3 regions of the Erwinia tasmaniensis Et1/99 genome follow, and region 1 is predicted to be linked to each of the others. Evidence: predicted binding sites of a transcription regulator. Region 1 holds the regulator's gene; each other region holds the start of a gene.
What was found. The regulator PurR, encoded in region 1, represses purine synthesis genes. The targets are predictions, from matches to a motif close to CANGCAAACGTTTGCNTG.
Positions count from the first base shown of each region.

Region 2: purM (phosphoribosylformylglycinamidine cyclo-ligase) is a predicted target of PurR. The motif match lies at 3,000-3,017, and genes of this name have one in related genera.
Region 3: ETA_RS01180 (nucleobase:cation symporter-2 family protein) is a predicted target of PurR. The motif match lies at 3,408-3,425, and genes of this name have one in related genera.

Region 1 covers NC_010694.1:2,046,208-2,051,577, forward strand. The annotation lists gene gloA (lactoylglutathione lyase) at 1-408, shown strand; gene rnt (ribonuclease T) at 506-1,168, shown strand; gene ETA_RS10135 (Grx4 family monothiol glutaredoxin) at 1,437-1,775, opposite strand; gene ETA_RS10140 (C40 family peptidase) at 2,158-3,009, shown strand; gene purR (HTH-type transcriptional repressor PurR) at 3,411-4,436, shown strand; gene punR (DNA-binding transcriptional activator PunR) at 4,424-5,365, opposite strand.
Region 2 covers NC_010694.1:1,178,371-1,183,740, forward strand. The annotation lists gene pstA (phosphate ABC transporter permease PstA) at 1-424, shown strand, start outside; gene pstB (phosphate ABC transporter ATP-binding protein PstB) at 438-1,214, shown strand; gene purN (phosphoribosylglycinamide formyltransferase) at 1,257-1,895, opposite strand; gene purM (phosphoribosylformylglycinamidine cyclo-ligase) at 1,892-2,932, opposite strand; gene upp (uracil phosphoribosyltransferase) at 3,178-3,804, shown strand; gene uraA (uracil permease) at 3,983-5,272, shown strand.
Region 3 covers NC_010694.1:57,183-62,552, forward strand. The annotation lists gene rluF (23S rRNA pseudouridine(2604) synthase RluF) at 1-78, opposite strand, end outside; gene ETA_RS01175 (AsmA family protein) at 161-1,843, opposite strand; gene ETA_RS01180 (nucleobase:cation symporter-2 family protein) at 1,966-3,354, opposite strand; gene recG (ATP-dependent DNA helicase RecG) at 3,599-5,370, opposite strand, start outside.

The DNA.
Region 1 (5,370 bases):
ATGCGTTTACTTCACACCATGCTGCGCGTTGGCGATCTGCAACGCTCCGTTGATTTTTACACCAAGGTTCTGGGTATGCGCCTGCTGCGCACCAGTGAAAATGCCGAGTACAAATACACTCTCGCATTCGTCGGCTACAGTGAAGAGAGCGAAGGCGCGGTTATCGAACTCACCTACAACTGGGGCGTGGATAACTATGACCTCGGTGACGCCTATGGCCATATTGCCCTGGGCGTGGACGACGTCGCCGCGACCTGCGAGCGTATTCGCAATGATGGCGGCAACGTCACCCGCGAAGCCGGCCCGGTGAAAGGCGGCACCACGATCATTGCCTTCGTAGAAGATCCTGACGGCTACAAGATCGAACTTATTGAAAACAAGCATGCTGGTCACGGTATCGGCAACTAAGCTTTTTGGGGCGCTTTCCTGGCGCTCCTTTCCCCCTCCCTGCTGCATCAATCAGCGAAATTTGCCATAATGCGCGCTGCCTTTTTTTGCCAATGAGATGTCGATGTCTGAATCTAATGAATTTAATACCTTAAGCAGCCGTTTTCGCGGTTTTTATCCAGTGGTGATAGACGTCGAGACGGCGGGCTTCGATGCTAAAACCAATGCCTTACTGGAGATCGCGGCGGTAACGCTGAAAATGGATAACGATGGCTGGCTGGTAAAAGACGAAACGCTTCATTTCCACGTTGAGCCCTTCCCCGGTTCGATTCTCCTTCCCGAAGCTCTGGCCTTCAACGGAATTGACCCCGCTAATCCTCTACGCGGCGCGGTCAGTGAATATGAGTCTCTGCACGCCATTTTTAAACTGGTGCGTAAAGGGATTAAGGACAGCGGCTGCAACCGGGCTGTAATGGTGGCACACAACGCCACTTTCGATCTCAACTTTATGAACGCTGCCGCGGAACGCGCCAGTTTGAAACGCAACCCATTCCATCCTTTCGTCACCTTCGACACGGCGGCGCTTAGCGGACTGGTACTGGGTCAAACCGTGCTGGCAAAAGCCTGTCATGCGGCCGGCATGACTTTTGACAGTTCGCAGGCACATTCAGCGCTTTACGATACCCTGCAAACGGCCGATCTCTTCTGTGAACTGGTTAACCGCTGGAAACGACTGGGTGGATGGCCCCTGCCTTTAGCCGCAAAGAGCGACGCAGATTAGCCCAGGCACACCCATCCCACGCCGGTTAAAGAGGTTGTACTTTACTCCCGGCAAACGCTGGCAGGAATGGAGGACGTTTTAATTCGGCTGGACATCCGGTCAGCGTAATTTTGGAGTGGATGGGCATGAAGCTGCTTAGGGACTCATCGCAGCAGCTTCATTATCAGGCTCCGGAGGTGCGGGAATTTGGCGTCGTCATGCCAGTCAGCTTATTCACTGACTGGCTCTAAAGCTCACAATATTGAACAGATAACGCCTGATATCACTCTTATTCTGCGGTGTCGGCAGGATATTTCTCGGCAGTCTCTTTGATCAACTGCTGCAGTTCACCACGCTGATACATTTCAATAATGATATCGCAGCCACCTACCAGCTCACCATCTACCCACAGCTGTGGAAACGTTGGCCAGTTAGCATATTTTGGCATTTCTGCACGAATGTCAGGGTTTTGCAGAATATCCACATAAGCAAAACGTTCGCCACAGGCAGAGAGCGCCTGTACCGCCTGAGCGGAAAAGCCGCAGCTTGGCAGCTTTGGGGAACCTTTCATGTATAACAGAATTGGATTTTCTGCGATCTGGCGCTGAATTTTTTCAACAGTACTCATAAATGCCTTCCTCAATACGATACTTTGTGTATAGGCTGTAGCCAGCTATGATTGTAGCTATTCTGGCCTGACGATGATAATGACATTTTCATCTGTCACTGACCACACGCAGTCAGGCGATCGGGTCATGATAACAAAATAACATTATCTTATGGTGCGTACCGCATCAGTTAACGACTTAACGTCAGAACATGCTGGGTTAAGCAACTGATTGTGCTCAATATTGAATCATATACTCGTTCTGTATTATTGTAACAAAAAAGGCCTTACTCTTTGCTCTCCAGTTAGTTTAGAATCGTTACAACTTTCTGCCTGCGCGCAGAAACCACTACTTACGATCGCGTTGCTGACCGTTGCGACGCATAAACTGTTAATGGAAATGATGCGTTTATTCCTTACGCTTTTCTTGTTGGCCTTTGCTCAGCTATTTTTCAATATGGCGCACGCATCGCCCCACACACTCATCAATGCAAATCAGCATAAAGCCGATCGCAATAGCGCGCGAGAAGATGAACGACGCAAGCGACGCCCGGTTAAAGCCTCCCCGACAAAAAAAGCCAAAGAGCAGCCGGTTAAAAAAGCAAAACAGCCCACAAAAGCAGCACATCTCACTCCGGCGCAGGATCACAAACTCACGAAGAAAGCGGCGACTAAGCAGCCAGCGCTGAAAGGCAAGAAAGTTAACGCACGGATAAGTCGTACGGCTAGCAAAAAAAAAGCACCGAAAAAGCATTACGGCAGACAGCGCGCGGAAAGCAGTTTAGCTAAGGTTGGCAAAGTCGATCCCTCAGCCCCGTTGAAACTCAGTAATGCACACCGCATTCGTTATCAAAAAGCCCGTGAAACCGCAGTCAGTAAACTAATGGGGCAGCTCGGTAAGCCCTATCTGTGGGGCGGCAGCTCCCCTAAGACTGGGTTCGACTGCAGCGGGCTTGTCTGGTATGCCTACAAAGATTTAGTTAAATTTAAAATCCCACGCACCGCGAATGAAATGTATCACCTGCGCGATGCGGCTCCGATCAAACGTGACCGTCTTGAGAAAGGTGATTTAGTGTTTTTCCGCATCAACGGAAGAGGCTCAGCCGACCACGTGGGGGTTTATCTTGGTGAAAATAAATTTATCCAGTCGCCAAGGACAGGAAAAGACATTCAGGTCAGTGCGCTTAGCGACGATTACTGGCAGGAACATTATGTGGGTGCTCGTCGCGTTATGACACCGAAAACGATTCGTTAGCGGCTTTTTTCCACAGCGGGCCACAAGCAGACCCTCTGGCCCGTGACACGCCCCCCTTTCATGCTGCAGCTCCCCAAAGCCGTCGATCCGAACGCGGCTGACGATTTTCATCCTCGCGAGCGAATTGTGACGTTCCGATCCAGCAAAAATTCCTGTCCTTACGGGCAAAATTCTCGTTTTCTTTGCGCAGCCTTGATAGAATTCCCCTCTTAATTTGCGCAACAGCCGCTAAACCCGATGCGATCGGTTCCGTGCACCCTGTTGCGGGCAGATTTCTTCTCTTCCCGCCCCCTTTAGACAACCCCAATAATTCTGGCCCAACGGGAAGAGCCTGGGCTAAGGCAAACGTTTAACAAACCGGTTATCAGGGGGTTACTGATAACACCAGGAGTACGATTTACATGGCAACAATTAAGGATGTGGCAAAGCGCGCCGGTGTTTCCACCACCACCGTGTCTCACGTCATCAATAAAACACGCTTTGTCGCCGATGAGACCCGTGAAGCGGTGTGGGTTGCAATCAAAGAATTGCATTACTCCCCCAGCGCCGTAGCACGCAGCCTCAAGGTAAACCACACCAAAACGATTGGTCTGCTGGCAACATCAAGTGAAGCCCCCTATTTTGCTGAAATCATTGAGGCGGTAGAAAACAGCTGCTTTGCCAAAGGCTATACCCTGATCCTGGGTAACGCCCATAACAATATAGAAAAGCAGCAGGCTTACCTGTCAATGATGGCGCAAAAACGTGTTGATGGCCTGCTGGTCATGTGCTCTGAATACCCGGACGCGCTGATTTCAATGCTTGAAGATCACCGCAATATTCCTATGGTTGTTATGGACTGGGGCAAGTCGCGCGGTGATTTTACCGATACGGTATTGGATAATGCGTTTGAGGGCGGGTATCTTGCCGGGCGCTATTTGATTGAACGCGGACACCGGGATATTGCCGCCATCCCAGGCCAGCTGGAGCGCAACACCGGTGGCGGACGCCATGCGGGATTTTTGAAAGCTCTGACTGAAGCGGGCATCGTTCTGCGGGAAGAATGGCTGGTACAGGGAGATTTCGAACCTGAATCCGGCTACCGCGCGATGCAACAAATCCTGGCGCAGAAACAACGCCCGACCGCGGTTTTCTGCGGCGGAGATATTATGGCAATGGGCGCAATCTGCGCAGCCGATGAAATGGGCCTGCGGGTCCCCCAGGATATTTCGGTCATTGGCTATGATAACGTGCGCAACGCCCGTTATTTCACTCCGGCATTGACCACCGTACACCAACCGAAAGAGCGTCTTGGTGAAACCGCATTCAATATGTTACTTGACCGCATCACCAGCAAGCGCGAAGAGTCGCAAACCATTGAAGTGTACCCTACTTTGATTGAAAGACGCTCGGTGGCGGACGGCCCTTACCGCGACTACCGCCGCTGATCTTGTATCACTGTCGTATTGGATTGCTCACTCAACCATTCGGCGTTAAGGGTTTCAGTGCTACCAAGATATTCCAGCAGCCAGCTCAGCGCCGGTGAGGCGCTTTGCTCTGACCAGGTCAGGCAGCATGGGCTGTCCGGGAAGGGCGAACTCAGCGTCAGTTCACACAATATATTTTGCTGTAATAACGGCTGCGCAAAATGTCCCGGAACCATGCCAACACACAACCCCGCTCGCAGGCAGTCAAAGGCACTTTCCCAGTCAGGAACGACCAGCCGCCGTTGATTATCAAGCGTCCAGGTTGTGCGTTTGGGTAGCGCACGCGAGGTATCTTCCATGACCAGCGAAGGCCACTCGCGTACCGATCCTTCCGTCAGCAGCCCCGGCCGTCCGACTAACGGATGTTGTGCATTGACCACGCAGCGCCAGTTCAGGCTGCCCATATCCCGAAACGCAAAACGCCCCCCCACCGGGATCGCCTGGGTAGCGCCTATCGCCACATCCGCGCGACCGTCCGCCAGCGCATCCCAAACGCCGTTGAAGACTTCTGGCATGATATGCAGCTCCATATCTGGGAAATGGCGGTAAAAATCCACCACCAGCTGCCGGGTCCGCGATGGCCGGACCATACGATCAACGGCGATATTGAGCTGCCCCCGCCAGCCGTTTGCTACCTGTTGGCAACGGCGACGGGTGGCAAGCATTTTTTTGATAACAGATCTGGCCTCTTCGCTAAATACACGACCGGCATCGGTCAGCACCACGTCACGATGCCGCCTTTCAAATAAACTGACGGCCAGCCACTCCTCCAGCTGACGCACCGTATAGCTTACCGCAGAAGGAACGCGGTGCAGTTCAGCGGCAGCGGCGGTGAAACTTCCGGTTCGGGCCACGGCATCAATGACTTCGAGTGAATGTTCAGACCACATATCCA
Region 2 (5,370 bases), 870 kb from region 1:
AGAAGGGCTGTCGCGCATTCCCCCCTCGCTACGTCAGGGGTCGCTGGCATTGGGGGCGACCCAGGCGGAAACCCTGTGGCATATTACGCTGCCGCTGGCCGCGCCCGCCATGCTGACCGGTCTGATCCTGGCGGTAGCGCGCGCCGCCGGAGAAACGGCACCGCTGATGCTGGTGGGCGTGGTCAAAAAGGTGCCGGAACTGCCGGTCGATGCGCTGTTCCCTTACCTGCATCTCGACCGTAAGTTTATGCACCTCGGGTTTCAGATTTACGATCTGGCTTTCCAGAGCCCTAATGCCGAAGCCGATCGCCCGCTGGTTTTTGCCACAGCGCTGCTGCTGGTATTACTGATATTGGCTTTAAATCTGATGGCGATGATATTGCGCCATCGTCTGCGCGAGCGCTACCGTGCGCTGATGCATTAACTCGGAACTCTTTATGGCAATCACTATTGATGATGCGGATACCGCGCTGGAACTGGATAATCTGAGCTTGTGGTATGGCGAGAAACAGGCGCTTAATGAGATCAGCCTGCGGGTGCCCGCCCATCGTATCACCGCGCTCATCGGCCCTTCGGGCTGCGGCAAGTCGACCTTGCTACGCTGCTTTAACCGCATGAATGATGCCATCGAAAGCTGCCGTATCAGCGGGGATATCCGTCTGCAACAGCACTCGATTCAGGCAGCCGGACAGGATCTCTGCGCGCTGCGCCGCCGGGTTGGCATGGTCTTTCAGCGGCCCAATCCCTTTGCTAAATCCATTTATGACAACGTGGTGTACGGCCTGCGTTTACAGGGGGTTCGCGACAGGCGCGTGCTGGATGAAGCCGTAGAGCGTGCGCTGCGTGCTGCGGCTCTCTGGGCAGAGGTAAAGGATAACCTGTGGCAGAATGCCCTGACGCTCTCCAGCGGGCAGCAGCAGCGTCTGGTCATTGCCCGTGCCATTGCCATAGAGCCGGAGATTTTGCTGCTGGACGAACCCACTTCGGCCCTCGATCCTATTTCAACGCTGGTGATTGAAGAACTGATGACCACGCTGAAACAGCATTTCACCCTGATTCTGGTGACGCACAACATGCAGCAGGCGGCGCGTGTATCCGACTATACCGCGTTTATGCATCAGGGGAGCGTGGTGGAGTTTGGTTTGACCGATACGCTGTTTACCACGCCGCGCCAGCGGCGTACCGAAGATTATATTACCGGAAGGTATGGCTGAAGTGGGCCGACGTGAAGTTCAACCCAGAGCGGGGCGCTGTGTTTAGTCGAGGGCATGACCGGCGGCGGGCAGCCGTCGATCGTCGAGCCAGGCCGCGCCATCACGCATAGCCAGGCGGCCAGCAACAAACCAGCTCACCACCAGCGGGTAGATAGCATGTTCCTGATGCTGTACCCGAGCGGCGACATCTTCTTCCGTATCATCGCTGAAAACCGGCACTTTCGCCTGCAAAATTACCGGGCCGCCGTCGAGCTGCTCGGTGACAAAATGCACCGAGGTGCCGTGCTCCTCGTCGCCATTTTTAATGGCCTGGCGATGAGTATGCAGGCCCGGATATTTCGGCAGCAGGGAAGGGTGAATATTCAGCATGCGTCCGGCGTAGCGATCGACGAACTCTGCGCTAAGGATGCGCATGTAGCCTGCCAGCACCACCAGATCGGGCGCATAGGCGTCAATTTCCTGCATCAGCTGACGATCGAAAGCGCAGCGGCTGGCGAACGGGGCCGCTTCCAGCACGTGGGCATCAACATCAGCGGCACGCGCCCGCTCCAGTGCAAAAGCTCCGGGTTTGTTGCTGAAGACGGCAGCGATGCTGCCGTCGATCCGTCCCTGCTGGCAGGCGTCGAGAATGGCCTGCAAATTGCTTCCGTTACCAGAAACCAGCACGACTATGCGTTTCATGCGTTGATGACCACACGCTCTTCAGAGTCAGAGGCTTTGATCACGCCGATTTTCCAGGCTTTCTCACCCGCATCATTCATTAGCCGCAGCGCTTTGTCCGCATCCGCCGCGCTCAGAGCAATCACCATGCCGACGCCACAGTTGAAGGTGCGGTACATTTCAAAGCGGCTGACGTTCCCGGCCTGCTGCATCCAGCCAAAGACGGCTGGCCACTCCCAGCTTGACTCGTCCAGCACGGCCTGGGTGTTATCCGGCAGCACGCGTGGGATATTTTCCCAGAAGCCGCCGCCGGTCAGGTGCGCAATAGCGTGCACGTCGACCTGTTCGATCAGGCTGAGAATGTTCTTCACGTAAATGCGCGTTGGGGCCAGCAGATGGTCCGCCAGCGGCTTGCCTTCCAGCTGGGTGGTTTCCGGGTCGGTGTTGCTGAATGCCAGAATTTTGCGCACCAGCGAGTAGCCGTTAGAGTGTGGGCCGCTTGAACCGAGAGCGATCAGCACGTCCCCTTCTGCCACCTTGCTGCCGTCGATGATCTCGGATTTCTCCACCACGCCAACGCAGAAGCCGGCTACATCATAGTCTTCACCGTGATACATGCCCGGCATTTCAGCGGTCTCGCCGCCGACCAGTGCGCAGCCAGACTGTGAACAGCCCTCTGCGATACCGGTGATCACGCTGGCCGCCGTGTCGACGTCGAGCTTGCCGGTAGCATAATAGTCGAGGAAAAACAGCGGCTCTGCGCCTGATACCACCAGGTCGTTCACGCACATGGCGACCAGATCGATGCCAATGGCATCATGGCGTTTCAGATCCATCGCCAGACGCAGCTTGGTGCCAACGCCGTCAGTGCCGGACACCAGGATCGGCTCACGATATTTTTGTGGCAGGGCACAAAGGGCACCGAAACCGCCCAGGCCACCCATCACTTCCGGGCGACGAGTCTTTTTCACTACGCCTTTGATACGGTCGACTAAAGCATTACCCGCATCGATATCTACGCCGGCGTCTTTATAGCTGAGAGAGGTTTTGTCGGTCACTGCGAAATCCCCACGCGGTTTGCGATTGGTGTGGTGGTAAAAATAGAGCGCGGCAATTCTACCAGCGCAGGCAAACGTTTGCGAGCGTCATCTTTTCAATTGTTGCGTAGACCCGGATCCCAGGCAATGCTTATAAAGGACGGACGGCAGAAAGAAACATTTGCACTAAGTGATAGGGCAGCAGAGAAAATGGCGCTATAATCTCGCGATTTTTTTTTGCAGCTTAACACGCCGGGAGAACAACAATGAAGATCGTGGAAGTCAAACACCCGCTGGTCAAACATAAACTGGGTCTGATGCGGGGAGATGACGTAAGCACCAAACGTTTCCGTGAGCTCGCATCAGAAGTGGCAAGCCTGCTGACGTACGAAGCCACCGCCGACCTGGAAACCGAGAAGGTGACCATTGAAGGCTGGAATGGTCCGGTCACTGTCGATCAGATCAAAGGTAAGAAAATTACCGTTGTCCCTATCCTGCGTGCCGGTCTGGGCATGATGGACGGCGTGTTGGAACACGTGCCGAGTGCGCGAATTAGCGTGGTTGGCATCTACCGCGACGAAGAAACCCTGGAGCCTGTTCCTTATTTCCAGAAGCTGGTCTCAAATATTGAAGAGCGTATGGCGCTGGTCGTCGACCCGATGCTGGCTACCGGCGGTTCGATGATCGCGACCATTGACCTGCTGAAAAAAGCCGGTTGCAGCAGCATTAAAGTGCTGGTGCTGGTCGCTGCGCCGGAAGGCATCGCCGCGCTGGAAAAGGCGCACCCGGACGTAGAGCTTTACACGGCGTCTGTTGACCAGGGGCTGAATGAGAAGGGCTATATTATCCCCGGCCTCGGCGATGCGGGTGACAAGATTTTCGGTACCAAATAAAGGATGCAGCAGCCCATCGCAACGGCCTGTTTACGCTCCGTTTCCCGTGCGCGGGTGAGGGCGGCATGCCTTGGCGATTTGGCATGCAGCCACAAGGGTGCTGCAACATAACGTTTGATTTAACAAGCCGACCGCAGAGTCGGCTTTTTTATGGCTCACACTAAGGGGTAATAATCGTATGACACGTCGTGCAATTGGTGTAGACGAGCGGCCGCCGTTGCTGCAAACCATTCCACTCAGCTTCCAGCATCTTTTCGCCATGTTTGGTGCCACCGTGCTGGTGCCGATCCTGTTCCATATCAATCCGGCCACCGTACTGCTGTTCAACGGCATTGGTACGCTGCTGTATCTGTTAATCTGCAAGGGCAAAATCCCGGCGTATCTGGGATCGAGTTTTGCGTTTATCTCCCCGGTCCTGCTGCTGTTGCCTTTGGGTTACGAAGTGGCGCTGGGCGGTTTTATTCTCTGCGGCGTGTTGTTCTGTCTGGTGGCGCTGATTGTTAAAAAAGCCGGCACCGGCTGGCTGGACGTGATGTTTCCCCCGGCGGCAATGGGCGCGATTGTGGCGGTGATCGGTCTTGAACTGGCGGGCGTGGCGGCGAACATGGCGGGTTTATTACCGGCTGACGGCGCAGCGCCTGACAATAAAACCATCATTATCTCTATGGTCACGCTGGGCGTCACGGTCTTTGGTTCGGTGATGTTCCGCGGCTTCCTCGCCATTATCCCAATCCTGGTCGGCGTGCTGGCAGGTTATGCACTGTCCTGGGAAATGGGGATGGTCGACTGGACGCCGGTACGCGAAGCCCACTGGTTTGCTCTGCCTACCTTCTATACGCCGCGTTTTGAGTGGTACGCCATTTTCACCATTCTGCCTGCTGCGCTGGTGGTGATCGCCGAGCATGTGGGCCACCTGGTCGTGACGGCGAATATCGTTAAGAAGGATCTGCTGAAAGATCCCGGGCTGCATCGCTCAATGTTTGCCAACGGGATTTCCACCGTATTCTCCGGCTTCTTTGGCTCGACGCCGAATACCACCTACGGAGAGAACATCGGCGTGATGGCGATCACCCGCGTGTACAGTACCTGGGTGATTGGCGGTGCGGCGATTCTGGCGATCCTGCTCTCCTGCATTGGCAAACTGGCTGCGGCGATCCAGGCGGTGCCGGTGCCGGTGATGGGCGGCGTTTCGCTGTTGCTATACGGGGTTATTGCCGCTTCCGGTATTCGCGTGCTGATTGAGTCGAAAGTGGATTATAACAAGGCTCAAAACCTGATCCTGACGTCGGTTGTCCTCATTATCGGCGTCAGCGGGGCAAAAGTGCATATCGGGGCTGCTGAACTCAAAGGCATGGCGCTGGCCACGATCGTCGGCATTGTGCTCAGCCTGATCTTCAAGGCGTTCAGCCTGTTACGCAAAGAAGAAGAGGTTATCGAGGTGACGGATAAGCGTCACGACGCGCAGTAAACCTGAAGGGGCAGCACGCTGCTGCCCCTTTTCGCCAGGACAATGCGCGTCCTCACCGCTTCTAACTTCGGCATCCCCGCATAGCGTTTCATGATCCA
Region 3 (5,370 bases), 1.9 Mb from region 1:
ACGGTCGGCATCACGACGTGAGCAGATACCGCTCTCGCCGATGTATTTGTTAAGACGAATAGATGGGTTGGTCAGCATAGTTCCTCCATAAAAAAAGGACTATACCTTACCAATGCGGGGTTGCGAAGTGGAGCGGGGCGGATTGCGCCCCTTTGATGAGTTACTGCGCGCCAGCGACCTGGCCTGCCTTCATGGTCTGCTTAACCGACTTACCGTCTGTGGTGACGGTAAGGGTGCCGTTAACGCTCGGTTTTAGTGCCTGGCCCGCCTGCAGGCTGGCCTGAATGTTCAACTGCATATTGGCGGTGCCCGTCAGCGGCACCTGTGGCCATCCCCAGTCATGTAGCAGATTAGGCGCGACCTGGCGGCCGCGCAGGTCCAGCGACAGCGCGCGCTGCGGCTGCTGGCCCAGCGTTGCCTGCCCTTCCAGCATTCCGTCAGCGCTGAAAGCACTCATTTCAGTCACCCTGATGCTGCTGTCGCCAGCCGTCAGGGCCAGCGACGGATGGCGCAGGTCGACGCGATTAAAGGTGGCTTCGGCGGCATTAACGTTCAGCTCTCCTGACCATATCCCCCACCGACCCTCGCGCGCCATCAGCAGGTTTTTGCCGTTGCCGTCCAGCGCCGTCATCTGGAAGGGGAAGTCCGGGCTAATATCGATAAGCAGATTATGGCTGGCGCTAAGTTTACTGACCTGCACGCTATCGAGCCATGAAGGCAGCGCCTGCATCCAGCGATCGCGCCAGTTGAGCGGCAGGGTATACTCAAGTCCTGCCACCACCAGTTCATCCAGCGTGAGCTTCTTATCGCTGCGCGTCCAGTTACCCTGGGTACGCACCAGGCCGTTGACCCAGCGGGTGCTGAACGAGTTCAGGGCGATACCCTGCGCCGAGAAGGTCATTCTGGCGATGGGATCGTCAAGCTGCATACTGCCGTTGACAAAACTGTTGGCGTTTAACGCCAGCGTGCCGTTCTCGCTCTGCCAGTCGCCGTCGCGTAGCGTCAGGTTTTTCAGCACCAGATCGAGATCGGTCACCGCCCACTCCTTCCCTTCCAGCCGTGCGTCCGTGATGTCCATACGTTCAATATGCAGCGGCGGCAGCGAGCTTAACGGCCGCAGAAAGTCGCTGAATGTCTTATCGCTTTGCAGACGGAGACTGTTAAGGCGCAGGCTGGTGACCTGCCAGCTTCCCTGCGCATTACGCCGGGCGCTGGCGGTGACCGACCCCTGAGCTATATCGGCACCCAGGTTACTGACTATCAGCTGGGAATCTTTCAGGCTACCCTGGATCAGCACATTCGTGGCGGGAATATCGTCCAGCGTCAGAGAACCGGCGCTCAGCTGGAAACGGGCGTCTTTACCGAGCATATCTTCCGCTTCCGGTTTCCACGGCATAATTCCCCCGTCAACCCGCTGCGCCTGTAATCGCCACTTACCCTGGTTATGCGCTAACGCCATCTGGCTAAGTTGAAGGCGATCGGCCTGAAAAGGAAGGGGGAGGCGGTGCGGTGTGATATCAAGCGTGCCCCGATCGAGCCGGATACTGGCAAACCGCCGTGGATGACTGAACTGTATCAGCCCCAGACCGAGTTCGACATGTTGGGCAACCAGTGAGGCGGGTTGGCCATTACGGGAAAAGGAAACGTTATTCAGGATCAGAACGCTGGGCCTGGAAAAGTCATGCTCCATTTTACTGAACGAAAGATTAAAGTCGCTGTTCTCACTGATTTGGCGGCTTGCCCATCCCGCTCCCCACTGGGTTTGCAGAAGCAGGTAGAGCATAAGGGCCACCAGTAACAGCAGTAGCAATAGCGTGAGCAAAACTTTGCCGAGAAACTTCATCGTATCCATCCCTATGCGTTCTGGTAATGGCCTGTTATGCACGAATTATCGTCGTATCTCAACCTGCACGCGGCGTGCGGGCGGAAATTATCCGCCCGCGCGCCGGTTATGCCCGGAACATGCTATTTTTCCTGTGGAAAAACCAGGTTCAGCACGATGGCGGTGATCCCTCCGGCGGCAATGCCGGAGGAGAGCAGCGTTTTCAGCCAGTCTGGCGCAAACTGCAAGATCAGAGGCTGCTGGGACACGCCCAGACCCACCGCCAGTGACAGAGCAATAATCATAATCGCCCGACGGTTCAGCGGCTCACGCGAAACGATGCGCACGCCTGAAGCGGCGATGGTGCCGAACATCACAATGGTTGCTCCGCCGAGTACCGGTTCAGGGATATGCTGCACAAATCCACTCACCGCCGGGAACAGACCCAGCGCCATCAGCATCAGCGCCACGACAAAACCTACGTAGCGGCTGGCAACGCCGGTAAGCTGGATCACGCCGTTATTCTGACCAAAACAGGAGTTAGGGAAAGTATTGAACAGCGCCGAAACACAGGAGTTCAGGCCGTTAGCCAGCACGCCGCCTTTCAGCCGCTTCATATAGAGCGGGCCGCTGACCGGCTGCTCGGAAACGTCGGACGTGGCGGTAATATCGCCAATGGCTTCCAGGGAGGTCACCATAAACACCAGCATCAGCGGAATTAACAGGTTCCAGTCGATGCCCAGCCCGTAATAAAACGGCGTTGGGATAGTGATAAGCGCGCCGTTGGAGGGGGCAGTGTTTTCCGGCAGCATTCCCATCGCCCAGGCGAGTAAATAACCCACCGCCATAGCAATCACCAGCGAGGCAACGCGCAGCCAGGGGTTACGCTGGCGGTTGAGCACAATAATCACCGCCAGCACCGCACCGGCCAGCAGCAGGTTTTTCGGCGCGCCGAAGGTATGATCGTTCATCGCGGCAAAACCGCCGCCGATAGAGGTCAGCCCAACCTGGATTAGCGACAGGCCGATTATCATCACCACAATACCGGAAACCAGCGGTGTAATAACGCGCCGGGCGAGGTGCAGCACGCGGGACAGCGCCATCTCGGTACATGAGGCCAGCATCAGGGTGCCAAACAGCGCGGCCATCATGGTGGGTACGTCCGCGCCGCCATTTTTCAACGCCAGCCCCCCCATAATCAGCGGGGTGACAAAGTTAAAGCTGGTGCCCTGAATCGACAGCAGCCCGGAACCCACCGGCCCCCAGGTTTTGATTTGCAGGATAGACGCCACGCCAGAGGCAAACAGCGACATACTGATGATGTGCTGCGTATCCTTAGCGGGTAACCCGAGCGCCTGACAGATCAGCAGCGCGGGGGTGATCACGGCAACAAACATCGCCAGCAGATGCTGACAGGCGGCAAACAGAGTTTGTGGCAGCGGCGGGCGATCTTCAAGGCGGTAAATCAGTTCGCTTTTATCAGCATTAACAGCGCGCGCTGCTGTGGCAGCGTCTTGGGTTTCAACGGACATTAACAGGCTTCCCCACGGCAATAAAAGAGGCGATTTTAATCTTCTTTAGCGTAAAAGCAATCGTTTGCCATTGGTTGGCTCGCCCAGAGCTACGGATATGCCTGGCGAGCATCGGCGCTAGCTCAAGACGCCTGTAGCGATCTACGGCGGGAAAAGGGGAAGGAAACCTCAGGCAAAAAACGCTTAGTCGCGGCACATCCGGCGGATGCAGGCACGTTGATGGCGCAATTGGGGATGATGCGCATCAGGCGTTGGTATAGCGCTCCGTTTCCGGCAGCCAGCGTTCAATCAGCGCCGCGGCCTGCTCGGGATAATGCTGGTGGATATGACGCGCTACGCGCTGAACTTCCGGGATCAGCGCCTGGTCGCGCAGCAGGTCGGCTACGCGGAATTCGGCATTGCCGGTCTGACGCGTGCCCAGCAGTTCACCGGGGCCGCGGATCTCCAGGTCACACTGGGCTATCACGAAACCATCGTTACTGTCGCGCAGCACCTGTAGGCGCTTCTGCGCGGTTTTGCTCAATGGGGACTTGTACAGCAGCACGCAGTGGGAGGCCACCGCCCCACGCCCCACGCGCCCGCGCAGCTGATGCAGCTGTGCCAGCCCGAGGCGCTCGGGGTTCTCGATAATCATCAGGCTGGCGTTGGGCACATCAACCCCGACCTCAATGACCGTGGTCGCGATCAGCAGGTGGATTTCGCCCTGCTTAAAGGCCTGCATCACCGCCTGCTTTTCTGCTGGCTTCATGCGGCCGTGCACCAGGCCGATAGTCAGTTCCGGCAACGCCAGCTTAAGCTCCTCCCAGGTGGCTTGGGCCGCCTGTGCTTCCAGCAGTTCGGACTCTTCAATCAGCGTACACACCCAGTACGCCTGGCGGCCTTCACTGCCGCAGGCGTCTTTCACACGGGTAATGATATCCGCGCGCCGCGTATCGGGAATAGCCACCGTGGTCACCGGGGTACGGCCCGGCGGCAGCTCGTCGATGGTGGACGTATCAAGATCGGCGTAGGCCGTCATTGCCAGCGTTCGTGGGATCGGCGTGGCGGTCATAATCAGCTGATGAGGGTGAAATCCCTGTTCTTCGCCTTTTTCCCATAGCGCCAGACGCTGGTGGACGCCAAAGCGGTGCTGCTCATCGATGATCACCAGCGCCAGGCCATTAAACTGCACCTGCTCCTGGAAAATAGCGTGGGTGCCGACAATCATTGAGACCTGGCCGCTGGCAATGGCCTCCTGCTGCGCCTGGCGTGCCTTACCCTTCTGCTTCCCTGCCAGCCAGCCGACTTCCAGCCCTAGCGGCGCAAACCACTGACGGAAATTATTGGCATGCTGCTCGGCCAGCAGTTCGGTCGGAGCCATCAGTGCGACCTGCTTGCCCCAGGCAATGACGTTTAACGCCGTCAGCGCCGCCACCAGCGTTTTACCCGAACCGACGTCGCCCTGCACCAGGCGCATCATCGGATAATCGTGGGCCAGATCCTCTTCTATCTCACGTACCACCCTCTGCTGGGCAGAAGTAGGGCGGAAAGGCAACGCGGCAAGCAGCCGATCGCTTAACTGATGGCGGGGCGACATCGGCAACGCGTGATAGCGCTGGGCGCCGGCACGCACCGCCAGCATGCTGAGGTTATGCGCCAGCAATTCTTCCATAATCAGACGGCGCTGCGCCGGGTGCGTTCCGCTGTCGAGATCGGCCAGTGCCATATCCGGCGGCGGGCGATGCAGGGTGCGCAGGGCATCCGACAGGCTGATCAAGCCCCGGCTTAATTCCGGCGGCAGCAGTTCGGCAATCGCGCTGGTATCCAGCAGGCTTAATGCCTGCTCGGTCAGATTACGTAACGTTGCCTGGCGCACGCCTTCAGTGGTTGAATAGACCGGCGTCAGCGTTTCCTGCAACTCGGTGACGCTGTGTTCACCCTGAACCTTATACTCAGGATGAATGATCTCGGCTCCGCGCTGCCCACGTTTAATCTCCCCGTAAGCGGTAACCTTGCGGCCCACGGCCAGGCTATTTT